3 regions of the Rhizobium sp. 01N48 genome follow, and region 2 is predicted to be linked to each of the others. Evidence: predicted binding sites of a transcription regulator. Region 2 holds the regulator's gene; each other region holds the start of a gene.
The links. Region 2 encodes LexA, which represses DNA repair genes until DNA is damaged. Its sites were predicted from a motif close to TGTTCNNNNTGTGTTCNG; they were not measured.

Region 1 (10,353 bases), on a different contig from region 2:
TGGTCGGATAAGGCCCACGCCTTCATGCTGATCGGCCATGCGCCGCTGGAGCGGATGAAGACGTTGGCGGGAGATGTAAGGATGCGGTTGGCTGCTTGAGTGGGACGGTGTTGGGTGTTGTGCCGCGTGACACCCCCCTCTGTCCTGCCGGACATCTCCCCCACAAGGGGGGAGATCGACTCGCAGAGAGGTTTACGCCAAACGTTGAGGTGGATGCGAGCGGTTAAGCCCAGCCAATCTCCCCACCTGTGGGGGAGATGCCCGGCAGGGCAGAGGGGGGTAACCCACGGCAATACGCCAAATCTAAGCGACATCAAATAATTAGCTGGCAGACTCAGTGCCCGGAGCCCCCTCATCCGACCCTTCGGGCCACCTTCTCCCCGTTGGGGCGAAGGGGAGGTCGGCGCAAGCGGCCCAACCCGAGTCTCTTCTCCCCAACGGGGAGAAGGTGCCGGCATGCGGATGAGGGGGCTTCAGGCATAACGCCGACTGACCACCCCAAACCTACCCTACCGCCACATCGTCCGCATCCGCGCCGCCACATCCACCCTTATCTGCTGCGTACTCCGCTCCGAAGGCGTCGCGACCACGACAGGCCATGCCGCCGTCTCGAAATATTGCAGCAGCGTCACCGGAATGAACCGCGTGCGCGATGCATAGACGTGCCGGTCGCCCTGGCCGTGCTGGCCGCTGGTGAAGAAGCGTTGCGGGGTGATCAGCGTCAGATTGTCCTTGGCGCGCGTCATGCCGACATAGAGCAGACGGCGTTCCTCCTCGATCTCCTGCGTCGTGCCGACGGCGAGGTCGGAGGGGATGCAGCCGTCGACGACGTTCAGCATGAACACCGCCCGCCATTCCTGCCCCTTGGCCGAATGGATGGTGGAGAGGATCAGATAATCCTCGTCGAGCAGCGGCACGCCGGCCTGGTCGCTGGTGGCGTCGGGTGGGTCGAGCGTCAGTTCGGTGAGGAAGCGTTCGCGGTTGGCATAGCCTGATGCGATCTGCTCGAGCTGCAACAGATCGGCCTTGCGGGTGTCGGCGTCTTCGTGGATGCGGTCGAGATGCGGCTCGTACCATTCGCGCGCCTGCGCGATCTCGGCGGGCCACGGCCCGTTCGCCTTGCGCAATCCTTCCAGCAGTTGCACCAGTGCCGGCCAGCTTTCGCCGGTCTTGGCCGGCGGCGGGATTTCGGCGAGCGCCATCAGCGGCTCGGGGTCGGCGGCGATCGTGTCGAGGATCTTGCCCGCCGTCTGCGGCCCGATCCCCGGCAGCATCTTCAACAGGCGGAAGCCGGAGACCCGGTCGCGCGGGTTCTGCGCAAAGCGCAGGATCGCCAGCATGTCTTTCACATGCGCCGAATCCAGGAATTTCAGCCCGCCGAACTTGACGAAGGGAATGTTGCGCCGCGTCAGCTCCACTTCGAGCGGACCGCTGTGCGAGGAGGTGCGAAACAGCACCGCCTGCTGCTTCAGCGTCATACCCACTTCGCGGTTGGCGAGCACCTGCTCGACGATGTAGTTTGCCTGCTCGTTCTCGTCCTTGACGGTCAAGAGCTTCGGCCGCTCTTCGGATTGCCGGTCGGTCCAGAGGTTCTTGGTGAAGCGCTCGCGCGCCAGCTCGATAACGCCGTTGGCGGCAGCAAGGATCGTCGTCGTCGAACGATAGTTGCGGTCGAGCGTGATGATGTCGGCCGGCGGCTCAAAGGTTTTCGGGAAGTCGAGAATGTTGCGGATCGTCGCCGCCCGGAAGGAGTAAATGGATTGCGCGTCGTCGCCGACGACGGTTAAGCCCCGCCCGCCAGGCTTCAGCGCCATAAGCACGGAGGATTGCAGCCGGTTGGTATCCTGGTACTCGTCCACCATCACATGGTCGAAACGCCCGCCGATATCGGCTGCCAGTTCCGGGTCGCTCACCATCTGCGCCCAGTAGAGCAGCAGGTCGTCGTAATCGAGCACGTTCTGTGCCTGCTTGGCCTCGACATAGCAGGCAAACAGTTCGCGCAACTGCTCTTCCCAGGTCGCCACCCACGGATACCAGGTCTTCAACACCTCGGAGAGCGGCGTCTCGGAATTGACCGTGCGCGAATAGATCGCGAGGCACGTGCCCTTGGTCGGAAACCGGCTTTCGGTCTTGGAGAAGCCGAGCTCGTGCCGGATGAGGTTCATCAGGTCGGCGCTGTCTTCCCGGTCGTGGATGGTGAAATCGACATTGAGGCCGATCTGCTCTGCATAGATGCGGAGCAGTCGCGCGCCGATCCCGTGGAAGGTGCCGGCCCAGGTCAGCGCGTCGGTCATCACGGCGGAATTGGCGCCGAGCACCTGCCGGCAGATGCGCTCCACCCGCCGCGCCATCTCGGACGCCGCCCTGCGCGAGAAGGTCATCAACAGGATGCGGCGCGGATCGGCGCCATTGACGATCAGATGCGCCACCCGGTGCGCCAGCGTGTTGGTCTTGCCCGATCCGGCGCCGGCGATGATCAGAAGCGGACCGCCCGTCGTATCCGGTCCCTGACCGACCCCATGCTCCACGGCAAGACGCTGCCGTTCGTTCAGTTTCTCGAGATAGGCCGCCGCCTGCATCTATTCTTCAGCCTCTAGCATACGCGTCGCGGCAAAAGCGCGACTCGGGAACAAATATGGAACGTATCAGTGCCGTCTGATGTTTGGAAGTCCCACGGCGATGTCACCACAGGGAAACGGTCCTAAGCGAACATTTGGTGCACTGCGGAAAACGGGCGACATCTCAGGTGTTGCGTGGCATAAGGGCGCCGAAAACCTGTTTTGGACCACGCTTCCCATGATCCGCATCGAAAATATCAGCAAGCAGAACAGCCACCGCATCCTCTTCATCGAGGCCTCGGCGGCGCTCAACAAGGGCGAGAAGATCGGCCTCGTCGGCCCGAACGGCGCCGGCAAGACGACGCTCTTCCGCATGATCACAGGCGAGGAGCAGCCCGATGAGGGCAATGTCGCCGGTGAAAAGGGTGTCACGATCGGCTACTTCAACCAGGATGTCGGCGAAATGTCCGGCCGCAGCGCCGTGGCCGAGGTCATGGAAGGCGCCGGCCCCGTCAGCGTTGTCGCCGCCGAGTTGCGCGAACTCGAAGCCGAGATGGTCGATCCCGACAAGCTCGACGAGATGGATCGCATCATCGAGCGCTATGGCGAGGTGCAGGCGCGCTACGAGGAGCTGGACGGCTACGCGCTCGAGGGCCGCGCTCGCGAAGTGCTCGATGGCCTGAGCTTCACCCAGGAAATGATGGATGGCGATGTCGGCGGCCTCTCTGGCGGCTGGAAGATGCGCGTCGCGCTCGCCCGCATCCTGTTGATGCGCCCTGATGTCATGCTGCTCGACGAGCCGAGCAACCACTTGGATCTCGAAAGCCTGATCTGGCTGGAAGAATTCCTGAAGAACTATGACGGCGCGCTTTTGATGACATCGCACGACCGCGAGTTCATGAACCGCATCGTCGGCAAGATCATCGAGATCGATGGCGGCCAGCTCACCTCCTATTCCGGCGACTATGCCTTCTACGAGCAGCAGCGCGCCCAGAACGAGAAGCAGCAGCAGGCGCAGTTCGAGCGCCAGCAGGCCATGCTTGCCAAGGAAATCAAGTTCATCGAACGCTTCAAGGCACGCGCCTCACATGCCTCGCAGGTCCAGAGCCGCGTCAAGAAGCTGGAAAAGATCGACCGCGTCGAGCCGCCCAAGCGCCGCCAGTCGGTCGCCTTTGAGTTCCTTCCCGCGCCGCGCTCCGGCGAAGACGTGATCAACCTGAAGAACGTCCACAAGAAGTACGGCAGCCGCGCGATCTATGAAGGCCTCGACTTCATGGTTCGCCGCAAGGAGCGCTGGTGCATCATGGGCATCAACGGCGCCGGCAAGTCGACGCTGCTGAAGCTGGTGACGGGCTCCACCGAGCCGGATCAGGGCACGGTTGCTCTCGGCGCCAGCGTCAAGCTCGGCTATTTCGCCCAGCACGCCATGGACCTGCTCGATGGCGAACGCACGGTTCTCGAATGGCTGGAAGATTCATTCCCGCTGGCCGGCCAGGCACCGCTTCGCGCGCTCGCCGGCTGCTTCGGCTTTTCCGGCGACGATGTCGAAAAGAAGTGCCGGGTTCTCTCCGGTGGCGAAAAGGCGCGTCTGGTCATGGCCAAGATGCTGTTCGACCCGCCCAACCTGCTCGTCCTCGACGAGCCGACCAACCACTTGGATCTCGACACCAAGGAAATGCTGATCAAGGCGCTGTCGCAATACGAAGGCACCATGCTCTTCGTCAGCCACGACCGCCACTTCCTGGCGGCGCTGTCCAACCGCGTGCTGGAGCTGACGCCCGATGGCATCCACCAGTACGGCGGCGGCTATACAGAGTACGTCGAGCGCACCGGCCAGGAAGCGCCGGGTCTGCGGGGATAATAAAATGCCGGGCGGTGACGTCCGGCATTTTTCATTGCGGTGAGATTGATGCGCGGGCGCTTACGCCCGCTCCTCCCAAACCTTGGCGATCTCGACGATCGTCTTGGCCGCCCGCTCCATATCCTGGCGGCTCACCCATTCCAGCGGGGAATGAAACGCGTGACCGCCGGCGAAGATGTTGGGGCAGGGCAGGCCCATGAAGGAGAGACGCGAGCCGTCGGTGCCGCCGCGAATGCTGCCGCGCTTCGGGTCCATCCCGGCGCGTCGGATGCCCTCGACGGCATTTTCGACGATATCAGGGTGGCGATCGACCACTTCCTTCATGTTGCGATACTGCTGCTTGACCTCGAACGTGTAGGTCGAACCCGGATAGCCCGACATCACGTCCTTTACGATCGCTTCCAGCATCTCTTCCTTGGCCGTCAGTCCCGCATTGTCGAAATCGCGGATGATCAGCCCGATCTCGGCCTTTTCCATCGAGCCGGTAAAGCCGGTCGGATGAATGAAGCCCTGCCGGCCCGAGGTCGTCTCGGGGCCGATATCCTTCGGCAACCGGTCGATGATCGCGCCGGCTATCTTGATGGCATTTTCCATCTTCCCCTTGGCGAAACCGGGATGGATGGCGACACCCTGGATGGCGATCTCGACACCATCGGCCGAAAACGTCTCGTCCTCGATATGCCCGGCCGTTGAACCATCCATCGTGTAGGCGAAATCGGCACCGAGCTTCCTCAGGTCCACCTTGTCCACGCCGCGGCCGATCTCCTCGTCCGGCGTGAACAGGATCTTGATCGTGCCATGCTTGATATCGGGATTGGAAACGAGGAACTGAGCTGCCGTCATGATTTCGGCGATCCCCGCCTTGTCGTCGGCGCCGAGCAGCGTCGTTCCATCCGTCGTGATGATGTCGTTGCCGATCTGGTTCTTAAGCTCCGGATGCTCGCTCACCCGGATCACCTGCTGCGTATCAGCAGCCAGACGGATATCGCCGCCCTCGTAGTTGCGCAGGATCTGCGGCTTGACGTTGGTGCCGCTGAAATCGGGCGCCGTGTCCATATGCGAGCAGAAGCAGATGACGGGCACCTGCTTGTCGGTATTCCCAGGAATGGTCGCGTAGATATAGCCGTGCTCGTCCAGATGCGCGTCCGAAAGGCCGATCGCCAACAGTTCCCCGACCAGCACACGCCCGAGGTTCTTCTGCTTCTCGGTGGAGGGCTGGCTCGGCGATTGCGGGTCGGATTGCGTGTCGATGACGACATAGCGCAGGAAGCGGTCGGTAACGGTATCGGTCATGATGCGGTCCATTCTTCTGTATCAACCGATCACTGCTCTATCCCTCATCGGCCGTCTGGTGAAGCACTTTCGGTTGCAGGCAGGTCGGCCTCGCGCAGCCGGTAGCCGACGCCGGTTTCGGTGGTGATGTATTGCGGCTGGTCGGGCGTGGCCTCGATCTTTTGCCTCAGCTGGCGCACATAGACGCGCAGATACTGCACATCCGCTGCCGGTCCCCAGATCTGCTTCAGCATGAATTGATGCGTCAGCACCTTGCCGGAATATTGCGCCAATACCCGCAGGATATCGTACTCCTTCGGCGACAGCTTGATCTCGCGTTCGTCGACCTTGACGATCCGCTTGACGAGGTCGATCGATAGTCCGCCGGTGCGAAACACCGCCTTCTCGCCCTGCTGCTGCAACCGGTGGCGCAGCGCCACGCGGATGCGGGCGCCGAGCTCGTTCATGCCGAAGGGCTTGGTTACGTAATCGTCCGCGCCCGTCTCCAGCGCCTTGACGATCCCGCCTTCATCGGTGCGGCTGGAAAGGATCACGACCGGTGTCGTCAGCCCCTGTTCGCGCCATTCGCCGAGCAGCGCGTGGCCCGGCGTGTCGGGAAGGCCGAGGTCGAGCACGATGAGATCGGGGCCGACCTCGCTTGCAAGCGCGCGCGCGGTCGCCGCATCCGGCGCTTCATGCACCTCGTATCCCTGCGCCGTCAGGCCGACGCGCAAAAGCTTGCGGATAGGGGGCTCGTCGTCGACGACGAGGATCTTCACGGGCGAACCGGTCATTTCATATCTTCCAGCTTCGTGATGTCATTCGTGATCTCTTGCGGGCGAGGCAGCCTGATGGTGAAGACGGCACCCGATCGGTCGGGCCGGTTTGCAGCAGAGATGGTGCCGCCCATCGCCTCGACGAAGCCGCGGCAGATGGACAGGCCAAGCCCAGTGCCGGCCCGCACCTGGTCGCCCTTGCGCACCCGGTAGAAAGTGTCGAACACGCGGTCGAGATCATTATCAGGAATGCCCGGGCCGCTGTCAGCGACCTGAACCATCACATCGCCGGTCACGATGCCATTGTTGGCCCATCCCTTGATCTCAACGGTCGAACCCTCGGGCGCGTATTTCGCGGCGTTGTCGATGAGATTGAACAGCACCTGCTCGAAGAGAACGGGATCGACCCGCACGGTCGGCAGGTCCGCCGGAATGGTCACGTGCACGCCGTGATGCGCCAGGATTTTGGCAGCGCGGCGAAGCGCGCTGCCGACGATGTCGCCGACATCGTGCAGCGCCGAATTCGGCTCCATCGCCCCGGATTCGATCCGGGTCATGTCGAGCAGATTGGCGATGAAGCGGTTCAGCCGCTCGGATTCGTCGACCACGGTAGAAAGCAGATCCTTGCGATCCTCCTCGCTCATCGAGGCGAAATAGTCGCGCAGCGTGGTTGAGGCGCCGAGCACAGCGGCAAGCGGAGTCTTCAGGTCGTGCGAAATCGAGGTCAGCAGCGCCGAGCGCAGCCGGTCGGCCTCGGCGGCGAGCTTCGCCTGGTCGACGTCGGCCACCAGCTGGATACGCTCGATCGCAAGGGCGGCCTGGTCCGCCAGCGCGTCCAGCAATCTCTGCTGCTCCGGCGTCAGAAGCGGCCCGTCGCGGCGGTCGCTGTCGAGCCCGATCACGCCGACGGCGGCGCGTCCGGTGCGCAGCGGCACATAAAGCCGCTTGGCGCCGGGCAGCGTGTCTGCGCCGCGCCCGGCGGCGTGGTTGTGCTCCCAGGCCCAGCGCGCGGCCGCGATGTCTGCATCGTCAAGCGTATCATCAGGCGGATAGCCGGCCCTGACCGCGATCGTCCCGTTCTCGGGCAAAAGCAGCACGACCCGCACCCGCAGCATCGAGGCCAGCTGGAAGGCGGTCGCCCAGAGCACGTCGTCAAGCGTGCCGGTGCCGGCCAGTTTCTTAGAGAAAAGATAGAGATCCTCGGTCGTGCGCGCCCGCTGCCGCGCCGCGGATGCCTGCCGCTGCACCGTCGCCGTCAGGTTGCTGGCGACGATCGCCACGCCGAGGAAGAAAAACAGCGCCAGCACGCTCTCAGGATCGCTGATCGTCAGCGTGTAGCGCGGTGGCAGGAAGAAGAAGTTGAAGGCGAAGGCGCCGAGCAGGCAGGAAAACAGTGCCGGCCTCAGCCCGTGCAGCACCGCCGAGGTCAGCACCGCCATCAAGAACACCAGGGCCAGATTGCGCACGTCGAGCACCTGGTCGAGAACGATGCCGGCGACAAGCGCGATCGCGACATAGACGACCGCCAGCAGATAGGCGCGCAGATCGAAGGCTGGACGCGCCGTCGCCGCCTTGACGCCGCGTTGCGCACCACCCTTCTGCTCGTCGCCCGAAATGACGTGAACGCTGATATCGCCCGCCTTGCGGATCAGGAGGTCGGCGGCAGACGGTGAGAACCACTCCCGCCATGTCGGCTGTTTTGGCGCGCCGATCACGATGTGGGTGACGTTGTTGGAGGCGGCGTAGCGGATCAGCTCTTCCGAGGTCTCGCGCCCCGGAACGGTGATCGCCTCGCCGCCGAGCTGTTCGGCCAGCCGCAGATTGGCGGCCAGTGTGTCGCGCTCGCCCTCGCTGAGGTTGATCGAGCGGTTGGTCTCGACATAGACCGCGGCCCAGGGCGCCCTCAGCCGCGAGGCCATGCGTGCGGCATAGCGCACCAGAGACGCCGAGGCCGGATGGTGATCGACCGAGACCAGCACGCGCTCGCTCGCGGCCCACGGGCCGGAGATCGCATGCGCCTGCATGTGGTTCAGAAGCTGGTCGTCCACCCGCTGCGCCGTGCGCCGAAGCGCCAGCTCTCGCAGCGCCGTCAGGTTGCCCGGCGTGAAATAGTTGGTCAGCGCCCGTTCGGCGGTATTGGCCATGTAGACCTTGCCGTCATGAAGACGCTTGATCAGGTCGTCGGGCGTAAGATCGATGATCTCGACATCGTCGGCCATGTCGATCACCTTGTCCGGCACCGTCTCGCGCACCCTGATGCGGGTGATCTGCGAGACGACGTCGTTCAGGCTCTCGACGTGCTGGATGTTGAGCGTCGAATAGACGTCGATGCCGCGATCCAGCAGTTCTTTGACGTCGAGATAGCGCTTCGGATGCCGGCTGCCCTCCGCATTGGAGTGGGCGAGTTCATCGACCAGCACGAGGTCGGGCTTGCGGGCGATGATGGCGTCGATATCCATCTCCTCCAGCCGCCGGCCCCGGTAGTCGACCGCCACGCGCGGCACGATCTCGAAGCCCGCAAGCATCGCCTGCGTCTCCTTGCGGCCATGCGTCTCGACGACACCAACCACCACATCGACGCCATCGGCGATCTTCGCGCGCCCGGAGGCCAGCATCTCATAAGTCTTCCCGACGCCGGGCGCTGCCCCCAGAAAGATCTTCAACCGCCCACGCGTTTCCGCCCGCGCTTTTTCAAGAAGCGCCTCGGGCGAGGGCCGTCCGGCCTGTTCGCGGTTGTCGTCTGGCATGCGGTGTTGTTCTTTCCTGGCGGTCGGCGCAAGCGGCCCCCTCATCCCTTGTGCAACTTGTTGCACCTGAACCCTTCGGGCCACCTTCTCCTCGTGGGGGAGAAGGGAGGAGCCGCGACGCCTGCGGTTCTCCTCTCCCCTCGGGGAGAGGGTGGCCGAGCGCAGCGGAGGCCGGGTGAGGGGGGCTCTGGCTGTTTCACTCACTCATAGAAGCATCAAGCCTCTGGTTCAACTTGAGAACATTGACCGCCGGCTCTCCGAGAAAACCAAGCTCCCGACCCTCGACAGCGCCATCCACCAGCGTCTTCACCTTGGCCTCGTCCAGACCGCGCGCCTTGGCAACGCGCGGTACCTGGAAGTAGGCGGCATCCGGCGAGATGTGCGGGTCAAGACCGCTGCCCGACGCGGTGACGAGGTCGGCCGGCACGGGCGCGTTCGGGTTGCTGGCCTTGGCGGCCTCGTAGTCGGCCTTCACCCGGTCGATCAGCTTGCTGCTGGTCGGGCCGAGGTTGGAGCCGCTGGAGCTTGCCGCATTGTAGCCGTCGCCGGCCGCCGACGGGCGACCGTGGAAATACTGCTCGCCGGTGAAGGCCTGGCCGATCAGCGACGAGCCGATGACCTTGCCGTCCTTCTCGATCAGGCTGCCGTTCGCCTGGGCGGGAAACAGCGCCTGCGCGGCGCCCGTCATGGCGAGCGGATAGACGAGGCCGGTGATGGCTGTGGTGGCGACGATCATCACGATCGCGGGACGAAGTTGCTTGAGCATGGACATAACTCCTTAGACGAGGCCGATGGCTGATATCGCCATGTCGATCGCCTTGATGGCGACGAACGGAACGACGATGCCGCCCAGGCCGTAGATCAACAGGTTGCGGGACAGCAGCGCGCCGGCGCCAATCGGCCGATAGCGCACGCCGCGCAGCGATAGCGGGATCAGCGCGATGATGATCAACGCGTTGAAGATGATCGCCGAGAGAATGGCGCTCTGCGGCGTCGACAGGCCCATGACGTTGAGCGCCGTCAGCTGCGGATAGAAGGTCAGGAACATCGCCGGGATGATCGCGAAATACTTGGCGACGTCATTGGCGATCGAAAACGTCGTCAGCGCGCCGCGCGTCATCAGGAGCTGCTTGCCGATC
Region 2 (10,353 bases):
CTCTTCTCCGACGCGGGGACAGAAGGGATAAACCTTGTCTCCAGCAAGTGACACGGCAAAAGGCCGCTTGGCGATCATCGCCGGCAGCGGCTTTCTGCCGTCCTACGTCGCCGAGGCCGCCAAGAGCGCCGGCGAAAACCCACTGATCATCGCGCTTAAAAACGAGACCGACCGCTCATGGGAAGGTTTCGAGCACGCTATTGTCGGCGTCGGCGATTTCGCCGCCATCGACGGCATGCTGGATAGCCATCGCATCGAGCGCGTCGTCATGTCCGGCGCCGTGCGCCGGCGGCCGGAATGGCGCGAGGTTCGCCCGACGCTGAAGACGCTCGCAAGCATCCCCTCGACCATTCGCACACTGCTCTCAGGCGGCGATGATACCGTGCTACGCATGGTGATCGGGCTGATCGAGAAGAACGGCCGCCGCGTTATCGGCGTGCAGGAGATCGCACCGGATCTTCTGGCCGCGGTCGGTCCGCTCGGCGCGATCGCGCCATCGGCCGAGGACGTCAAGGACATCGCCAAGGCGGGGTCGGCAGCCGACGCGCTCGGCCGGCTGGATGTGGGGCAGGGCGCCGTCTCGGTTGGCGGTCGCATCGTGGCGCTTGAGGGTGTCGAGGGCACGGACAGCATGTTGCAGCGCGTGGCTGATCTGCGCGCCGCCGGCCGCATTTCCGCGCGCCGCCGCGGCGTCCTGGTCAAGCTTTGCAAGCCGCAGCAGGACCTGCGCGCCGATCTGCCATCGATCGGCATCTCGACCATCGAGAATGCCAGCAAGGCCGGCCTGGCGGGTGTTGCGATCGAGGCCGGGCGCGCGCTGATCCTGGATCGCCCGGCAGTCATATCGGCGGCAAAGGAAGCCGGTATCTTCGTCTGCGGTCTGGATCGTGGACTGCCATCCTGGGGGCTTGAATGAGCGTGCGTGCATTGAAGGTCGCGATCATCGCGGGCGAAGTCTCCGGTGATCTTCTGGCGGCCGATCTGATCGCCGCGCTGAAGCAGCAATATGCGGGGCCAGTCGAGCTCATCGGTGTCGGTGGCGAGGGGCTGCAGGCCCAAGGCCTGACATCGCTGTTCGATTTCTCCGAGCTGTCGATCATGGGCATCACCCAGGTTCTCGCCAAGCTGCCGACGCTGATCAAACGCATCCGCCAGACTGCGGCCGCCGTCATCGCCGCCAAGCCCGACGTGCTCGTCATTGTCGACAGCCCCGATTTCACCCACCGCGTCGCCAAGCGCGTGCGCACGGCGCTGCCTGATCTGCCTGTCGTGAACTACGTCTGTCCGAGCGTCTGGGCGTGGAAGGAATACCGCGCACAGCGCATGCTGCCCTATATCGACCATGTGCTCGCCGTGCTGCCCTTCGAGCCCGAGGTGATGCGCAAGCTCGGCGGTCCGCCGACAAGCTATGTCGGCCATCGCCTGACCGCTGATGTCGATGTTCTCGCGACCCGCAAGGCGAGGGCGGCAAGCAAGCCGCGCCCGGCAAATGAGCCGAAGACGATCATGCTCCTGCCGGGCTCGCGCGGATCCGAGATCACGAGGCTCTTGCCCTATTTCGGCGACGCGGTGGCCGAGCTCTCCGCCCGCAACGAGGGCATGCGCTTTGTGCTGCCGACGGCGCCGCGCCGCGAGGCCATGGTGCGCGAGATCATCAAGGATTGGCCGGTTAAGCCCGAGGTGGTGACGGGCAAGGACGACAAGTGGAAGGCCTTCGCCGAGGCCGACGCCGCTATGGCCGCATCCGGCACTGTCATCCTGGAGCTGGGGCTTGCAGGCGTGCCCACGGTCTCGGCCTACAAGGTCGATTGGATCATCAAGCTGATGACCGGCAAGATCAAGATCTGGACGGCGGCGATCCCGAACCTCGTCGCGGACTACGCAGTGGTGCCCGAATATATCAACGAGGTCGTGCGCGGCGCGAGTTTCACGCGCTGGGTCGAGAAGCTCTCATCCGACACCTTGCCGCGACGCTCGATGATGGAAGGTTACGATCTCGTCTGGGAGCGGATGCAGACCGAAAAGCCGCCCGGCGTCCATGCCGCGGAAATCGTGCTTGATGTCCTGAAAAACAAAAAACCCGGTCAAAACTGACCGGGTTTCTTTTTAAGCTTCGATGTGTCGAGATTAACGCTTGGAAACCGGAACGTAGTCGCGCTGCGCTTCGCCGATGTAGAGCTGGCGCGGGCGGCCGATACGCTGCTGCGGATCTTCGATCATTTCGTTCCACTGTGCGATCCAGCCGACGGTGCGGGCGAGAGCGAACAGAACGGTGAACATGGTCGTGGGGAAGCCGAGCGCCTTGAGCGTGATACCCGAGTAGAAGTCGATGTTCGGATAGAGCTTCTTCTCGATGAAGTATGGATCGGTCAGCGCGATGCGCTCGAGTTCCATGGCGACGTCGAGCAGCGGATCGTCCTTGATGCCGAGCTCGCCGAGCACTTCATGCGTCGTCTTCTGCATGATCTTGGCGCGCGGGTCGTAGTTCTTGTAGACGCGGTGGCCAAAGCCCATCAGGCGGAACGGATCGTTCTTGTCCTTGGCGCGGGCGATGTATTCAGGGATACGGTCAACCGTGCCGATTTCCTGCAGCATGTTGAGAGCCGCTTCGTTGGCGCCGCCGTGAGCCGGGCCCCAGAGGCAGGCAATGCCGGCTGCAATGCAGGCGAACGGGTTTGCGCCCGAGGAGCCGGCGAGACGAACGGTCGAGGTCGAAGCGTTCTGCTCGTGATCGGCGTGCAGGATGAAGATGCGGTCCATGGCGCGGGCAAGCACCGGATTGACCACATATTCCTCGCAAGGAACGGCAAAGCACATGCGCAGGAAGTTCGACGCGTAGTCGAGGTCGTTCTTCGGGTAAACGAAAGGCTGGCCGATATGGTACTTGTAGGCCATCGCGGCGATCGTCGGCATCTTGGCGATCATGCGCAGCGAAGCGACCATGCGCTGGTGCGGATCGGTGATGTCGGTGCTGTCGTGGTAGAAAGCCGACAGGGCGCCGACGCAGCCGCACATGACGGCCATCGGGTGCGCGTCGCGACGGAAGCCGGTGAAGAAGCGGCTCATCTGCTCGTGCACCATGGTGTGATGCGTCACGCGATGGTCGAAGTCCTTCTTCTGCGCGGACGTCGGCAGTTCGCCGTAGAGAAGCAGGTAGCAGACTTCGAGGAAGTCGCCCTGTTCGGCCAGCTGCTCGATCGGGTAACCGCGATGGAGCAGAACGCCCTCGTCGCCATCGATGTAAGTGATTTTCGATTCACAGGATGCGGTCGAGGTGAAACCAGGATCGTACGTGAAGGAAGCCGTGTTCTTGTAGAGGGCGCCGATATCGATGACATCAGGGCCGATCGTGCCGCTCTTGACCGGCAGGTCGACTGTTTTCTCACCGAGTTTCAGTGTTGCGCTTTGATCCGTCATTCTGATCCTCCAAACTGGCGGTTGGCGCCTTAAAAGCGCCATAGGGTTAAGCGTCGTCTGCGATAGCTATATGATCGCGCGCCTAATGCCAAGTTACCGTGATGCCATTTTGTGCATCGCAGTATCAACTTTTAAGCACTCCAGCGATGTCGTCTCCGCATAGCGGAAGTCAATGATAAACCTGACATTTTTGATGGTTTTATTTCCCGTTTGAATTCAAACGATTATAGTTGCGTTTAGGCTCCGCTGGCCTCATTCTGATTGCAGTTCAGGGTGGCTTTCGGGTGTCGTTGCATGCCGGAGTTGAATGCCAGTCACGTCGTTTTGATGCCACCCGAAGCGGCGCAAATTGCCAATTTGCCGGCCGTAACAGGGCAAAATGCCCGTGCCATAATGACGCGCGCGCCATTGACGCAGTCGACCTCGGGTTTTCTGAGTCGCACAAGTCGCCAAATCCACCGTCAGGCAGCCGTCGCAGCACAAGCGTTCAGCACCGAATTCGACCACGGCCGCCTTTTCCTGGCGTCGCCCGTCTTCCTCGGGGCGGGCGCCATCGCCTGGTTCCGGCTCGCCGTGGATATCCCGCCCTTGCGGCTCCTTGCCTGGGCTATCCTCTTCGGTTTCGTCTTCGTCTTGGCGGGCTCCGCGCGCGTCGCGACACGCCGTGTGGCGATCTCAGGCCTGCTTGTCGTCCTCGGCATGTTCGCGGCGCAGCTCGAGACCTGGCGGGCTGATACCGTCGTTCTCGATACAGCGGTGACGACGACAGTGACCGGCCGCGTGGAACGGCGCGAGGGCGATGATAATGGGCGCTGGCGCTATATCGTCAGGGTAACGCGCACAGACGAGCCCACGCTCAAGCGTCCGCCGCAGCAGGTCTCGCTCGTCGCGCGTGCAGGAGAGCCCGTCGCGGTCGGCGGATGGTTGACCGGCCGTGTGCGCCTGACGCCGCCGGCAGGACCGGCACTGCCCGAACTCAACGATTTCGCCTTCTCTGCCTATTTCGACGGCATCGGCGCCAACGGCTTCTTCTACGGCATCCCGCAGCCCGTCCCATCGCGGACGGATATCGCCGATCTCTCTGCCGTCGATCGCGCCATGGAATGGCTCTAAGGCCTGCGCAGCAGCATTGGCGACCGCATCCGCAGCATCCTGCCTGGCGATACCGGCGCCTTCGCAGCTTCGCTGGTCACCGACGAGAGACGTGCCATCTCCAACGAGACGACGGAGGCGCTGCGCCAATCCGGCCTCGCGCATATCGTGGCGATCTCGGGCCTCAACATGGCTCTGTCGGCCGGCATCTGTTTTGTCGGGCTGCGCCTGTTCTTCGGCCTCTTCCCCGGGTTTGCGCAGGCCTATCCGACCAAGAAGCTCGCCGCCGGCAGCGCGCTTCTGGCGCTGACGGCCTATTACATGATCTCGGGCTTTGCCGTCTCCGCCGAGCGCGCCTTCATCATGATGGCGATCATGCTGGTCGCGGTGCTGTTCGATCGCCCCTCGATTAGCCTGCGCAACATCGCGCTCTCGGCGCTGCTGATCATCCTGATGTCCCCTTCGGAGGTGCTGGGCCCCAGCTTCCAGATGTCCTACGCGGCGACGCTCGCGCTGGTCGCGGGCTTTGCCGTTTGGACCAGGAGGCGCCACCGCGAGAGCGTTTTTCTTACGCATCCCACCATAAAGCCGGTCATGGCCACGTTCCGCTTCTTCGGCGGCATCGCGCTGACCTCGATGATCGGCGGCTTCTCGACAGCGCTGTTCTCGATCGAACATTTTCACCGGCTGAGCGGCTACGGACTACCGGCCAACCTGCTCGCCATGCCGGTCATCTCCTTCATCGTCATGCCCTTCGGAATGCTTGCGATGTTGGCGACGCCCTTTGGCCTGGATGCGCCGCTGTGGAAGGTCGCCGGCTTCGGGCTGGATCTGGTGATCGACATCGCCAAGATGGTGTCCGGTTGGGGCGGCAGTGTCGACATCGGGCGGATACCCGAATGGTATTTCGCGATCGCCGTGCTCGGCTTTCTCATATGGGGGCTGATGCGCACACGCCTGCGATGGATCGGCGCTGCGGTTGCCACGATCGCAACCCTCGTCGTCATCCTGCTCCCGGCAGCACCTGCGCCCGAACTCGTCGTCTCCGAGGACGGAAGCCTCGTGGCAGCAGTCACAGGCGACAGCCTCGCCAGCAACCGCGAACGGCCGCCCGACTTCATCTTCGGCCAATGGCAACGCGCGCTCGCCATCGAAGACCACAAGCCGCCCGACATCCTCGACGGCGAGGCCTTGCCCATTCCGAGAAGGGGCGAGCCAAGGCCAAGACTGACATTGAAACAACAACGCGAAGCCCGCGCTATGATGCGCGCTGCAGCGGCTTCGACGAACGACAGTGCCTTCCGGTGCCTGAAGACCGCGTGGTGCATAACAGCGCTCGACAGCGGCTACATCATCGCGACGCTCGAAAACGCCGCCTATCTCGGTCCCGCCTGCGACGTGGCCGATATCGTCATCACGCCGGTGCGCCTCCGCCAGGCGACGTGCCGCTCCGGCGCCATGTTATTGACCGGCGAAACTCTCAGGCGATCGGGCGCCGTCGAAATCCGTATCGACGATCAGGGCACTCCCGTCGTCAAGACCGCTTATGCACGCCTCGCTCGCCCCTGGATGCGCCATCGCGCCTATGACTGGCGCAACGACAACTTCAGCGACGACCTGTCACCAACTGGTGACGTCACCACTCAGTGATATCGGCGAATGAGCCCGACGAGCTTGCCCTGAACCTTGACGCGGTCAGGCCCGAAAATGCGCGTTTCGTAAGCCGGGTTGGCGGCCTCAAGCGCGATCGACGCGCCCTTGCGGCGGAAGCGCTTCAGCGTTGCCTCTTCGTCATCGACAAGCGCCACGACGATATCGCCGGGGTTGGCCGTGTTGCCGTTGCGGATGATGACGGTGTCGCCGTCGAAAATGCCGGCTTCGATCATCGAGTCGCCCTTGACCTCGAGCGCGTAATGCTCGCCGGAGCCGAGCATGTCGGCGGGGACGGTGATGTCGTGGGTGTTGTTCTGGATCGCCGAGATCGGCACACCGGCGGCGATGCGGCCCATGACGGGAACGGAAGCCGAGTTGCCGTTGTCGGCGCTCGGCGCGGCCTTCGGGGCAGGGGCTGCGGCCACCGGCTGCGGCTTTCCGAGGCTGCCTTCGATGACGCTCGGCGAGAAGCCACGTCGTGGCTGCAGGCTCGGATTATAGGCTTCCGGCAGCTTGATGACCTCGAGCGCGCGCGCCCGGTTCGGCAGCCGGCGAATGAAGCCGCGCTCTTCCAGAGCGGTGATCAGGCGGTGAATGCCGGATTTTGATGCGAGATCGAGTGCATCCTTCATTTCGTCGAAGGAAGGCGGAACGCCCGACTCTTTCATCCGCTCATGAATGAACAGAAGCAGTTCTTGTTGCTTGCGTGTCAGCATCGAAATGAACCCCAGAGTCGTGAAACAAAGCCAGAACGGACACTATATGTTCCATATGTGTTCCGCAAGTGCCTAAATTTTCGTAAAACTTGGCTCGGAATCGTCGCGATTTTACACTTCATTCGATTTAACCGCGCTCGCCTCTTGCATTGTGGCGAAAGCCAGCGCACATCTCTGCCGATTTCGGGAGGATTTGCCGATGAGTGACCCCCATCCCCTGGACCACGTGGTGCTGCCGGTCGTCAATATCGAGATGGCGCGCGACCGCCTGGGCAAACTCGGCTTCACCTTCGCCGCCGATGCGCGGCACCCGTTTGGCACCGAAAACGCCTGCGTCTTCTTCGCCGACAAAACCTATCTCGAACCGCTCGGCATCGCCAGTCTGGAGACCTACGAGGAGGCCATCGGCGACGGCAACGTCTTCACCGCCCGCGACCGCGCCTTTCGCTTCCGCTGCGGCGACGACGGCCTGTCGGCGATCGTCTTCGGCACGCCGGATGCCGACGGCGATCACGCCCGCTACCTCGCCGATGGCATGAGTGGCGGCGAGATGCTGGAGTTCGCCCGGCAGATGAAGATGCCGGACGGTTCCGAGGCGACCGCGGCGTTCCGCCTGGCTTTCGCGGCAGATCTGCGAGCGCCCGATTTCTTCCTCTTCGCCTGCCAGCGCGTCAACCCACTGCCCAGCGACCGCAAGGCGTTGGAAACGCATAAGAATGGCGTCTTGGGCATCCTGTCGATCGTGCTCTCTTCCTCCGATCCCAAAGCGTTCGCACCGCTGTTGCAGCTGGCCTCGGATGCGCAGGCGACCCGCGAGGAGGCCTTCGGTGTCAGCCTCGATGCCGGCAACGCCCGTATCAATATCCTGTCGCCGGATGGCTTGAACGCTTACTACGATCCCTCCGAGCCCAAGGCCGATCGCGGTCTGCGCGGCGCGGCGATTGTCTTTTCCGTTGCCGATCTCGCCGTGACAGAGGCGCATTTGGCTGCTAACGGGATCACCTATACACGCAAGAACAATCGAATTCTGGTGAAGGCAGCGCCCGGCCAGGGCGCGCTCTTCGCCTTCGAGGAGAAACGATGACTGAAACCAATTCCGAAGTGGCCRTCGGCGAAGGCACCGGCCGTGTGGTGTTTTCCAACACCGGCAAGCTGTCGCTGATCGCCGGCCCGTGCCAGATGGAAAGCCGCGACCATGCCTTCATGATCGCCGGCACGCTGAAGGAGCTTTGCGACAAGCTCGGCATCGGCCTTGTCTACAAGTCCTCCTTCGACAAGGCCAACCGCACGTCGCTGTCTGCCCAGCGCGGCATCGGGCTTGAAACGGCGCTCGAAGTGTTCGCCGATCTGAAGAAGGAATACGGCTTCCCCGTTCTCACCGACATCCACACCGAAGAGCAGTGCGCTGAAGTCGCCACTGTCGTCGATGTGCTGCAGATCCCGGCCTTCCTTAGCCGGCAGACGGACCTGCTGGTCGCCGCCGCAAAGACCGGCCGCGCCATCAACGTCAAGAAGGGCCAGTTCCTGGCGCCCTGGGACATGAAGAACGTGCTTGCCAAGCTGAATGCCAGCGGCAACCCGAACATCATGCTGTGCGAACGCGGCGCTTCCTTCGGCTACAACACGCTGGTCTCCGACATGCGCTCGCTGCCGATCATGGAAGCCATGGGTGCGCCTGTTGTCTTCGACGCGACCCATTCGGTGCAGCAGCCGGGCGGGCAGGGTGGGTCGAGTGGCGGCCAGCGCGAATTCGTGGAAACGCTGGCGCGTGCGGCTGTCGCCGTCGGTGTCGCCGGTGTGTTCGTCGAGACGCACGAAGATCCCGACAATGCGCCGTCGGATGGCCCGAACATGGTCTATCTCAAGGACATGCCGCGCTTGCTTGAGAAGCTGCTGGCCTTTGACGCCATCGCCAAGGGCTGACGTTCAAACGACTGACACGTTCGTGTATTAGGCCACCGAAGAACAATGTGGAGGAGCATGCGCAAAAGGGTCCCAAACTGCCCCAAACCGGCATTGTAATTTGCGCATCTTCGATTAAAGACGAATTTCAAACGATTTATCCACCCTCAAGCAGAGAAGAGCCGATGACCGCTATTACCGACATTATCGCCCGCGAGATTCTCGACAGCCGTGGTAATCCCACCGTCGAAGTCGATGTCTATCTCGAAGATGGCAGCATGGGCCGCGCCGCCGTTCCGTCGGGCGCGTCGACCGGCGCGCACGAAGCCGTCGAACTCCGCGATGGTGGCAAGCGTTATCTCGGCAAGGGTGTCGAAAAGGCCGTCGAAGCCGCCAACACGGAAATCTTCGACGCCATCGGCGGCATCGACGCTGAAAACCAGATCCAGATCGACAACATCATGATCGAGCTGGACGGCACGCCGAACAAGTCGCGCCTCGGCGCCAACGCCATCCTCGGCGTTTCGCTCGCCGTTGCCAAGGCTGCCGCCGAAGCTGCCGGCCTGCCGCTCTACCGCTACGTTGGTGGCGCTTCCGCGCACCTGCTGCCGGTTCCGATGATGAACATCATCAACGGCGGCGCGCATGCTGACAACCCGATCGACTTCCAGGAATTCATGATTCTGCCGGTTGGCGCTGATTCCATCCGCGAAGCCGTTCGCATGGGCTCTGAAGTCTTCCACACGCTCCGCAAGGAGCTCGCTGCCCAGGGTCACAACACCAACGTCGGCGACGAAGGCGGTTTCGCACCGGGCCTGAAGAGCGCTCCTGAAGCCCTCGATTTCATCATGAAGTCGATCGAGAAAGCCGGCTACAAGCCTGGAGAAGACATCCATCTCGGCCTCGACTGCGCCTCGACCGAATTCTTCAAGGACGGCAAGTACGTTCTCGAAGGCGAAGGCCGCACGCTGGAGCCGGGCGCAATGGCCGAATACCTAGCACAGCTCGCTGCCCAGTACCCGATCATCTCGATCGAAGACGGCATGGCTGAAGACGACTGGGATGGCTGGAAGGCTCTGACGGATCTGGCCGGCAAGAAGGTTCAGCTGGTCGGCGACGATCTCTTCGTTACCAACTCGGCTCGCCTGCGCGACGGCATCAAGATGGGCGTCGCCAACTCGATCCTCGTCAAGGTCAACCAGATCGGTTCGCTGACGGAAACGCTCGACGCCGTCAACACCGCGCACAAGGCAGCCTACACCGCTGTCATGTCGCACCGTTCGGGCGAAACCGAAGACTCGACGATCGCCGATCTCGCCGTTGCCACGAACTGCGGTCAGATCAAGACCGGCTCGCTGTCGCGCTCGGATCGTCTTGCCAAGTACAACCAGCTGATCCGCATCGAAGAAGGCCTTGGCCCGCAGGCGCAGTACGCCGGCCGTTCGATCATCCGCGGCTAAGATCGTCTGCATTTCAAGCATTTGGAACCCGCGCTTTAACGAGCGCGGGTTTTTTGTTGCGCCGCGTTCATAGTCAACGGACGGTTAATCTCTGCCCGGTAGTCTTCTGGTCA
Region 3 (10,353 bases), on a different contig from region 2:
ATCATTGCCCCTTGGCGATCTGCACCATGGTGTTCTTCAGCGAGTTCGCCGGCTGGCCGGGATCACCTTCGGTGAACACGTCGTCAACGACGGCCTTGCCGCCCTCTTCCAGCACCTCGAAGCGCACCGTGGTCAGCGCCTGCTTGTCGTCGATGCCATCCATGCAGGTCTGCTTCTTGAACGTCACCACCACTTCCGTCGCGCCGTTCTCGCCGGGCTTCGGCGTATAGGTCATGTCCTGCAGCGGGCACGCATCCTCGCCGTTGACGATGACATCGTAATCGAACGGCGACACGCCATCCTCGTCGGCAGCAGGGTTCTGCATCGCCGCGCGGTACTTGGCGACGAAATCCTTGCTGTAAATCCGCGTCAGCCGGCTCTCGTCGAAGATATCCTGCCAGTCCTCGTCGGCGCCCGACCAGTTCTTGGTCGTGGCCTCCATGATCTCCTTGACCGGCGCCGTCGCGTCAGCGGCGAATACCGTGGCGGTGAGGCCGAGCAGAGCGGCAAAGGCAAGCGAAATCGTCTTCATGATCAAATGTCCGAGGCAATGGTTTTGCGCGGAGACTAGCCATTTTCCGTGTCTTGGCAATGGCGCAAAAACACACAAATCGGCCCTGCTTGCGGCTTTGCACTCCGGGCGCACAATGCTATAGCCCACGTGATTTTATATCACCCACCAGGGACGCATGTCCCTCAAAAGCTTAACGAGGCAGATACATGAAGAAGATCAAGGTCGCCAACCCCGTCGCCGATCTCGACGGCGATGAAATGACGCGCATCATCTGGCAGTTTATCAAGGATAAGCTGATCCACCCGTATCTGGACCTCGAAATCGACTATTACGACCTCTCCGTCGAAAACCGCGACGCCACCAACGACCAGGTGACTGTTGATGCCGCCAACGCGATCAAGAAGCATGGCGTCGGCATCAAGTGCGCGACGATCACGCCGGATGAAGACCGCGTCAAGGAATTCAACCTCAAGCAGATGTGGAAGAGCCCGAACGGCACGATCCGCAACATCCTCGGCGGCGTCATCTTCCGCGAGCCGATCATCTGCCAGAACGTTCCTCGCCTCGTTCCCGGCTGGACCAAGCCGATCGTCGTCGGCCGTCATGCCTTCGGCGACCAGTACCGCGCCACCGACTTCAAATTCCCGGGCAAGGGCAAGCTGACCATCAAGTTCGTCGGCGAAGACGGCCAAGTCATCGAGAAGGAAGTGTTCGACGCTCCCGGCGCCGGCGTTGCCATGGCCATGTACAACCTCGACGAGTCGATCCGCGAATTCGCCCGCGCCTCGATGATGTACGGCCTGATGCGCAAGTGGCCGGTCTACCTGTCGACCAAGAACACCATCCTCAAGGCCTATGACGGCCGCTTCAAGGACATCTTCCAGGAAGTCTATGAAGCTGAATTCCAGGATCAGTTCAAGGAAATCGGCATCACCTACGAGCACCGCCTGATCGACGACATGGTCGCATCCGCTCTGAAGTGGTCCGGCGGTTACGTCTGGGCCTGCAAGAACTACGACGGCGACGTCCAGTCCGACACGGTTGCGCAGGGCTTCGGTTCGCTCGGCCTGATGACCTCCGTTCTTCTGACCCCCGATGGCAAGACCGTCGAAGCCGAAGCCGCGCACGGCACGGTGACGCGTCACTACCGCCAGCACCAGAAGGGCCAGGAAACCTCGACCAACTCGATCGCCTCGATCTTCGCCTGGACCCGTGGCCTCGCGCACCGCGCCAAGCTCGACGACAACGCCGAACTGGCGAAGTTCGCAGCCACGCTCGAAAAGGTCTGCGTCGACACCGTCGAAGCTGGCTTCATGACCAAGGACCTGGCGCTGCTGATCGGCCCCGATCAGCCTTGGCTGTCGACCACGGCTTTCCTCGACAAGATCGACGAAAACCTGCAGAAGGCCATGGCATAAGCCATCTGGAATATGCGAACGATGCGGCGGGGTTTTCCCCGCCGTTTTCGTTTCAGGGATATCAAGAGGGAACAACAAGATGACCACGACCATCCGCCCGCTAAAACCATCGGACCGCAGCGCCTGGGAGCCGCTATGGGCCGGCTATCAGCGTTTCTACGAAGTCACGATCCCCGAGGAGACGACGGACCTGACCTGGGGCCGCTTCCATGATCCGGCAGAACCGATGCACGCACTCGGCGCGTTCGATGGTGACGACAAGCTGGTCGGTATCGTGCACGCGATCTTTCACCGCTCCACCTGGTTGCCGAAATGGACCTGCTACCTGCAGGATCTCTATGTCGACGACAGCCAACGCGGGCTTGGAACCGGCGCTGCATTGATCGAGGCCGTCGCCGATCTTGCGCGCGCGCATGGCGCCGGACGGCTCTACTGGATGACCCACGAGACCAATGCCACGGCCCGCAAGCTTTACGACCGTATCGCTGAGAGCTCCGGCTTCATCCAGTATCGCAAGGCGCTCTGACCGGCGCCGCTACTGCCAAAATCTGACATCGCCATGCCATAGACGTTGCCTCGCCGCCAACTCGCGCCAGTTATCAAGCGAAACGAGGAGAACACCATGGCCGACGAACTGATTTTCTACACCAATCCGATGTCGCGCGGACGGATCGCCCGCTGGATGCTAGAGGAAACCGGCGCCCCCTACACGACGCAAATCCTTGGCTTCGAAAGCAGCATGAAGGCGCCGGATTATCTTGCCGTCAACCCGATGGGCAAGGTGCCGGCGATCCGTCACGGCAAGACTGTGGTCACCGAATGCGCCGCCATCTGCGCCTATCTGGCGGAGGCCTTTCCGGAAGCAGGCCTTGCGCCGACGGCCGAAGAGCGCGGCAGCTATTATCGCTGGATGTTCTTCGGCGCCGGCCCGCTGGAAGCAGCCACCACCAACCGCGCCCTCGGCTTTCACACGCCGGCCGATAAGAGCCGGATGGCGGGCTATGGCAGCTATGCCGACGTGATGGACACGCTCGAAAAGGCCGTCAGCGCCTCGCCCTATATCGCCGGCAACCGCTTTACGGCGGCCGACGTCTATGTCGGTTCGCATGTCGGTTGGGGCCTGGGCTTCGGCACCTTCGAGAAGCGCCAGGCCTTTGCCGATTACGTCGCCCGCGTCACCGACCGCGCCGCCTATAAGAGGGCGAACACGATCGATGACGAAGCCACCAAGGCGCTGCAGAAGAGCGCCTGACGGCCTCATGCGAGCGGCATGTAGATCTCGGTGACCAACTCGGTCGGCGGCACGTCGCGCGGATTGTTGAGGTAGTCCTCGAACATCAGCCCGTCGCGCAGCTGCCGGCCCGAGGTCGGTAGCCACTCCGAAAACAGCCACTGATAGGCCTTGTGCATATCAGCATAGGGTCCCTTGTGGCTGAGCACCGCATATTCCCCGCCGTCGAGGGTGAAGGGTTCGAGCGGTGCCTCGACCTCAATCTCGCCTTCGACCGAGACACAGGCGATGGAGCGAAGCTCGTCTGCCGGCACGAGATCGGGATCGTCGAAATAGACGCCGATCATCCGCATATCGGGCCTCGCCAGCCCGCGCGCGTGGAGCGTGCCGAAGAGAACCTCGAACGCCTTGCTGATCTGCATATAGGAGCCTGTGTGGCGCACGCCGATGAGTGCGATCGGGTCGATCTTCCGTAAGGTAACGTTGAACATGGCTTTGGTCCTTCCGTTAGGTGAGGGTTGGAACTCCGTGTGGCTTCCCTCTTTCCGATAACGGGCCGGCGGCATGCCGTAGACCGATTTGAAAATGCGATTGAAAGACTGGAGGTTGGGATAGCCGGATCGCCTGGCAATTTCCCCGATACCGAGATCCGAACGGACGATATCGCCCGCCGCGCGATGCAATCGCAGCCGCTTGACGGTCGCCGCCAGCGTCTCTCCATGAACCGCGCGATAGATCCGGTGCCAGTGATAGCTCGACATGCAGGCGATCTCGGCGAGCGTATCCATATCCAGCTCTCCATCGAGATGATCATGGATATAAGCAGAAACCCGCCTCAGGCGGCTTTCGTAGAGTGCCCATGCCGTGGTGCCGTTCATGTCGAAACCTCATGCCAGTTGACCGGCTGCAGACAAACATAACGCGATTTGACAAATCCTGCTGAATTGCCGGCGCAAAAGAAAAAGGCGGGCACTCGAAGCACCCGCCTTTCGCAATTCAATCAGGAACAGGCCGATCAGCCAGCCAGCGCAGCCGCCACGGCCTCGAGCGCCTCGTCGGCCTTCGATCCATCCGGACCGCCGGCCTGCGCCATGTCGGGACGGCCGCCGCCGCCCTTGCCGCCGAGAGCGGCAGAGGCGATGCGCACCAGATCGACGGCGCTGAAACGGCCGACGAGATCAGCGGTGACAGCGACCACGGCGCTGGCCTTGCCGTCGTCGGAGACGCCGATCAGCGTCACGACGCCGGAGCCGAGGCTGGCCTTGCCGTCATCAGCGAGACCTTTCAGATCCTTCGGATCGACGCCGGAGATGGCCTTGCCGAGGAACTTGACGCCGCCGATGTCGCGCACGGCCTCTTCCGATGCGCCCTGCCCGCCGCCCATGGCGAGCTTGCGCTTGGCGTCCGCCAGTTCCTTCTCAAGCTTGCGGCGCTCGTCCATCAGCGCTTCGACGCGCGTCAGCACGTCGGCCGGTTGGACCTTGAGCGAGGTCGCCAGCGCCTTCACGCGCTCGTCCTGCTCGGCGAGATAGGTGCGCGCCGCCTCGCCGGTGACGGCTTCCAGACGGCGAACGCCGGAGCTGACGGCGCTGTCGCCGAGAATGCGCACGAGACCGATGTCACCAGTCGCAGACACATGCGTGCCGCCGCAAAGTTCGATCGAGTAAGGCTTGCCTGTCTTCGCACCATGCAGCCCCTGGCCCATGGAGACGACGCGGACCTCATCGCCGTATTTCTCGCCGAACAACGCCATGGCGCCCTCGGCGCGGGCGTCGTCGACGCTCATCAGACGGGTCGTGACCTGCGAATTCTGCAGAATGATCTCATTGGCCATGTCCTCGACGACCTTGAGCTCTTCCGCCGTCATCGGCTTCGGATGCGAGACGTCGAAGCGCAGACGATCCGGCGTGACCAGCGAGCCCTTCTGGGCAACATGGGTGCCGAGCACTTCGCGCAGTGCCTCATGCAGCAGGTGGGTCGCCGAGTGGTTGGCGCGGATATGCGAGCGGCGGGCGTGATCGACGGTCAATGCCACGGCATCGCCGGCCTTGACCGTGCCTTCGACGACGGTGCCCGTGTGAACGAACAGGCCCTCGCCGCGCTTTTGCGTATCGGTGATCTCGATCTTGGCATTATCGGACGAAATCACGCCCGTATCGCCCATCTGGCCACCGGATTCACCGTAGAACGGCGTCTGGTTGACGACGATTTGCACCTTGTCGCCCTTGGCCGCTTCGCCGACGGCGGCACCGTCCTTGACGATCGCCTGGACAACGCCTTCGGCCGTCTCGGTGTCATAGCCGAGGAATTCGGTGGCGCCGTGCTTGTCGCGCAGCTCGAACCAGATCGTCTCGGTCGCCTTGTCGCCGGAACCTGCCCAATGCGAGCGGGCTTCGGCCTTCTGGCGCTCCATGGCGTCGGTGAAGCCGGCGAGATCGACGTTGATTTCGCGGGCGCGCAGCGCGTCCTGCGTCAGGTCGAGCGGGAAGCCGTAGGTGTCGTAAAGCTTGAAGGCGGTCTCGCCGTCGAGCATGTCGCCCTTGCCGAGCGTGGTCGTCGCATCCGACAGAAGCGACAGACCGCGCTTCAGCGTCGTGCGGAACTTGGTCTCTTCGAGCTTCAGCGTCTCGGTGATCAAAGCCTCGGCACGCACCAGCTCCGGATAGGCGCGGCCCATCTGCTGGATCAGCGCAGGCAAAAGCTTCCACATCAGCGGCTCGCGCGCGCCGAGCAGTTCGGCATGGCGCATGGCGCGGCGCATGATGCGACGAAGCACGTAACCGCGACCTTCGGCGGACGGCAGAACGCCGTCGGCGATCAGGAAGGCGGACGAGCGCAGGTGATCGGCGATGACGCGATGGCTGGCGCGCTGCTCACCCTCCGCCTTGACGCCGGTTGCTTCCTCGGACGCCGAGATCAGCGCGCGGAAGAGGTCGATGTCGTAATTGTCGTGCTTGCCCTGCAACAGGGCTGCGATACGCTCGAGACCCATGCCGGTGTCGATCGATGGACGCGGCAGGTCGACGCGCTCTTCCTTGGTGATCTGCTCGTACTGCATGAAGACGAGGTTCCAGATCTCGATGAAGCGATCACCGTCTTCTTCCGGCGAGCCGGGAGGGCCGCCCCAGATATGATCGCCGTGATCGTAGAAGATCTCCGAACAGGGACCGCACGGGCCGGTGTCACCCATCGCCCAGAAATTGTCGCTGGTCGGGATGCGGATGATCTTGTCGTCGGACAGTCCCGCTATCTTCTTCCAGAGATTAAAGGCCTCGTCGTCGGTGTGATAGACGGTGACCAGCAGACGCTTGGCGTCAATGCCGAATTCCTTGGTGATCAGCGTCCAGGCATGCTCGATCGCCTGCTCCTTGAAGTAGTCGCCGAAGGAGAAATTGCCGAGCATTTCGAAGAAGGTATGGTGGCGCGCGGTATAGCCGACATTGTCGAGGTCGTTATGCTTGCCGCCGGCGCGCACGCACTTCTGCGCGGTCGACGCCGTCTTGTATGGGCGCTGCTCGAGACCGGTGAAAACGTTCTTGAACTGCACCATGCCGGCGTTCGTGAACATCAGCGTCGGGTCGTTGCGCGGCACCAGCGGGCTCGATGAAACGATCTCGTGGCCGTTCTTCTTGAAGTAGTCGAGGAAGGTCGACCGGATTTCGTTCACACCGCTCATGCTATGCCCTTCAGTGCTGCCCAAGGCAGGTCAAATCTTAAAAATTCAGTGGCTTTTATCGCTGACGTTAACCACTGTCCAGCAGACAAACAAAACCGGCTGCATTCTGATCAAGGAATGCAGCCGGCTTTGAACTATTCAGTCTTGGGTCGAGGCTTATTCGCCGTCGGAATCGTTGGCGTCCGGGCCACCGTTCTGCAGCTGATCGGCGATCAGGCCGGCATTCTGGCGGATCGAGGTTTCGATCTCGCGCATCAGCTCGGGATTGTCGCGCAGGAACGTCTTGGCGTTCTCGCGGCCCTGGCCGAGACGCTGGCTGTTGTAAGAGAACCAGGCGCCCGACTTCTCGACGATCCCGGCCTTTACGCCGAGGTCGACCAGTTCGCCGGTCTTCGACACGCCTTCGCCATACATGATGTCGAATTCGACCTGCTTGAAGGGAGGCGCCATCTTGTTCTTGACGACCTTGACGCGCGTCTGGTTGCCGATCACCTCTTCGCGCTCCTTGACGGCGCCGATGCGGCGGATGTCGAGGCGAACCGAGGCGTAGAACTTCAGCGCGTTACCACCCGTCGTCGTTTCCGGCGAACCGAACATGACGCCGATCTTCATGCGGATCTGGTTGATGAAGATGACCATGGTCTTCGACTTCGAGATCGATGCCGTCAGCTTGCGCAGCGCCTGGCTCATCAGTCGAGCCTGCAGACCCGGAAGGCTATCGCCCATCTCGCCTTCGATTTCGGCACGCGGCGTCAGTGCGGCGACAGAGTCCACGACCAGCACGTCGACGGCGCCGGAGCGCACCAGCGTGTCGGTGATTTCGAGTGCCTGCTCGCCGGTATCCGGCTGCGAGATCAAGAGATTGTGCAGATCGACGCCGAGCTTGCGGGCATAGACCGGATCAAGCGCGTGTTCGGCGTCGACGAAGGCGCAGATGCCGCCCTTCTTCTGGGCTTCCGCGATCGTCTGCAGCGCCAGCGTCGTCTTACCCGAGCTTTCCGGCCCGTAAATTTCGATGATACGTCCCTTGGGAAGACCGCCGATCCCGAGCGCGATATCCAGTCCGAGAGAGCCCGTCGAAACGGTCTCGATCTCGACCACGCTCTCATTCGAGCCGAGCTTCATGATAGAGCCCTTGCCGAACGACCGCTCGATCTGTGAGAGTGCCGCTTCAAGTGCCTTGCTTTTGTCCACCGATTTGTCCTCTACAAGCCGCAATGTATTCTGTGACATTCGATCCACCTTTAGGTTATTGAAGCCGCTCAAGCAATGTCGCCGCCGATGTCGATTTTGTACCGCATTTGTTCTCATCACGCAAGTGCCGTTCAAAGCATTGAAAGAAAGAGGTAAAACGGCCTGTGTTCTACATTTGTTTTATCCATGCAAAGCAAGAGCTTACAGCACCTGGACGGCGGCTGACCGCGCTTCCGGAGGCCGCACGATTCGGCCAGGACGGCATTTCGGAGCGATGAGATGAGCAAGAAGATTCTCGTGCTTGGCGGCGCCCATGTCGATCGCCGCGGCCGCATATCGGGCGCGACGGCAGATGGCGCCAGCAACCCCGGCTCATGGTTCGAGGAGGCTGGCGGCGGCGGCTTCAACGCGGCCCGCAACCTCGCCCGCCTCGGCTTCGATGTTACGATGATCTCGCCGCGCGGTGGCGACCCGACCGGTGAGATGGTGAGCGAAGCCGCCGATCTCGCCGGCGTCAACGACCGCCCCTTCATCTTTCTCGACCGCAAGACGCCGAGCTATACCGCGATCATCGAGCGCGACGGCAATCTGGTAATCGCGCTGGCCGACATGGATCTCTACCGCATGTTCGTGCCGCGCCGCCTGTCGATCCGCTCGGTGCGCGACGCGTTTTCGGCGACCGACATGATCCTCTTCGATGCGAACCTGCCGGAGGAAACGCTGGTCTCGATCACCGCGCGCGCCAAGGCGCTTGGTAAGCCGGTCGCGGCGATCGCCATCTCGCCGGCAAAGGCGGTGAAGCTGAAGGCCTGCATGCAGGGGATCGACTATCTCTTCCTCAACGAGGCCGAGGCCACCGCGCTGACCGGCGAGCGGCCGGAGAACCCCGTCCACTGGCCGTCACTGCTCGGTGATATCGGCCTCAGGGGCGGTGTCGTCACCCGGGGACAGCGCGAGCTGGTCGCCTTTTCCGCCGGCCACGTGGCGGCGCTGCAGCCGGCCAATGTCGAGCATGTGTCCGACGTGACCGGTGCCGGCGATTCCCTCGCCTCGGGCGTTATCGCAGCACTTTTGCGCGGGCTGCCGATGAGCGAGGCCATCCGCGAGGGTGCTGCGGCCGCGGCGCTGACCGTCCAGTCGCCCAACGCGGTCAACGAAAATCTATCCGCCGATCTCCTAAAACAGGCTCTTGCTCTTGTCCCACAGGCGAGAATTCTGCATTGAAACCCGATCAGACGAAATGGAAGATCCGATGACGAACACTCTCTCCTCCAAGCTGCCGATCACCTATTCCAAGGAAGTGGCGAGCGCCAAGCAGCGCGGCGCGCCGATCGTGGCGCTCGAATCGACGATCATCACCCACGGTATGCCCTACCCCGGCAATATCGAGATGGCCCGCAGCGTCGAATCGATCATTCGTGAGCAGGGTGCGGTCCCCGCCACCATCGCCGTCATCCACGGCACGCTCCACATCGGCCTTGAAGCCGAAGAGCTCGAGCAGCTGGCCAAGGCCAAGGATGTGCTGAAAGTCTCGCGCGCCGACCTCGCCTTCGCGATCGCCGAGCGCCGCCATGGCGCCACCACGGTCGCCGCCACGATGATCGCGGCGGAACGCGCCGGCATCAAGGTCTTCGCGACCGGCGGCATCGGCGGCGTGCATCGCGGTGCGGAAGAGAGCTTCGACATCTCCGCCGACCTCGAAGAACTTGCCCGCACCGGCGTCATCGTCGTCTGCGCCGGCGCCAAGGCGATCCTCGATGTGCCGAAGACGCTGGAAGTGCTGGAAACCGCTGGCGTGCCCGTAGTCACCTACGAGAGCGAAGAATTCCCGGCCTTCTGGTCGCGCTCATCCGGCCTGCGCAGCCCGCTGACGCTGAACAGCCCGGCGGCCATCGCCAATTTCCAGACGGTGCGCGAACAGCTCGGCATCGACGGCGGCATGCTGATCGCCAATCCGGTGCCTGAGACCGACGAGATCCCGGCCGAAGAGATGGAAATCTACATCCAGCGCGCGCTCGACAGCGCCGAACGCGACGAAATCTCCGGCAAGGCGGTCACGCCTTACCTGCTGAGCACCATCTTCGACCTGACCGACGGCCAGAGCCTGAAGACCAACATCGCACTGGTGGAAAACAACGCCCGGCTCGCCGGCGAAATCGCGGTTGCGCTCAACGCCTGACACTTGATGGGGCGTGCCGCCACGGCATGCCCCACTCGTCTAGGGGCCTTCGCCAAATCATAAGATTGGAGCGAGCGGCTGCGTCTAGCCGATCTCCCCCCTTGTGGGGGAGATGCCCGGCAGGGCAGAGCGACTGTCTTG

Region 1: AC1DOG_RS07350 (ATP-dependent helicase) is a predicted target of LexA. The motif match lies at 2,626-2,643, and genes of this name have one in related genera.
Region 3: recA (recombinase RecA) is a predicted target of LexA. The motif match lies at 8,199-8,216, and genes of this name have one in related genera.

The regions. Positions count from the first base shown of each region.
Region 1 is NZ_JBFTQT010000003.1:185,689-196,041, reverse strand. It holds gene AC1DOG_RS07355 (anti-sigma factor family protein) at 1-99, shown strand, start outside; gene AC1DOG_RS07350 (ATP-dependent helicase) at 510-2,579, opposite strand; gene AC1DOG_RS07345 (ABC-F family ATP-binding cassette domain-containing protein) at 2,797-4,419, shown strand; gene pepT (peptidase T) at 4,480-5,712, opposite strand; gene AC1DOG_RS07335 (response regulator transcription factor) at 5,757-6,485, opposite strand; gene AC1DOG_RS07330 (DUF4118 domain-containing protein) at 6,482-9,214, opposite strand; gene kdpC (potassium-transporting ATPase subunit KdpC) at 9,411-9,980, opposite strand; gene kdpB (potassium-transporting ATPase subunit KdpB) at 9,993-10,353, opposite strand, start outside.
Region 2 is NZ_JBFTQT010000007.1:139,268-149,620, forward strand. It holds gene lpxA (acyl-ACP--UDP-N-acetylglucosamine O-acyltransferase) at 1-31, shown strand, start outside; gene AC1DOG_RS15340 (LpxI family protein) at 35-916, shown strand; gene lpxB (lipid-A-disaccharide synthase) at 913-2,094, shown strand; gene gltA (citrate synthase) at 2,128-3,417, opposite strand; partial or broken gene AC1DOG_RS15355 (ComEC/Rec2 family competence protein) at 3,745-6,159, shown strand; gene lexA (transcriptional repressor LexA) at 6,153-6,878, opposite strand; gene AC1DOG_RS15365 (VOC family protein) at 7,078-7,962, shown strand; gene kdsA (3-deoxy-8-phosphooctulonate synthase) at 7,959-8,801, shown strand; gene eno (phosphopyruvate hydratase) at 8,966-10,240, shown strand.
Region 3 is NZ_JBFTQT010000012.1:128,286-138,638, forward strand. It holds gene AC1DOG_RS20980 (hypothetical protein) at 2-532, opposite strand; gene AC1DOG_RS20985 (NADP-dependent isocitrate dehydrogenase) at 721-1,932, shown strand; gene AC1DOG_RS20990 (N-acetyltransferase family protein) at 2,012-2,458, shown strand; gene AC1DOG_RS20995 (glutathione S-transferase family protein) at 2,555-3,184, shown strand; gene AC1DOG_RS21000 (AraC family transcriptional regulator) at 3,190-4,041, opposite strand; gene alaS (alanine--tRNA ligase) at 4,179-6,839, opposite strand; gene recA (recombinase RecA) at 6,996-8,072, opposite strand; gene AC1DOG_RS21015 (carbohydrate kinase family protein) at 8,313-9,257, shown strand; gene AC1DOG_RS21020 (pseudouridine-5'-phosphate glycosidase) at 9,286-10,212, shown strand.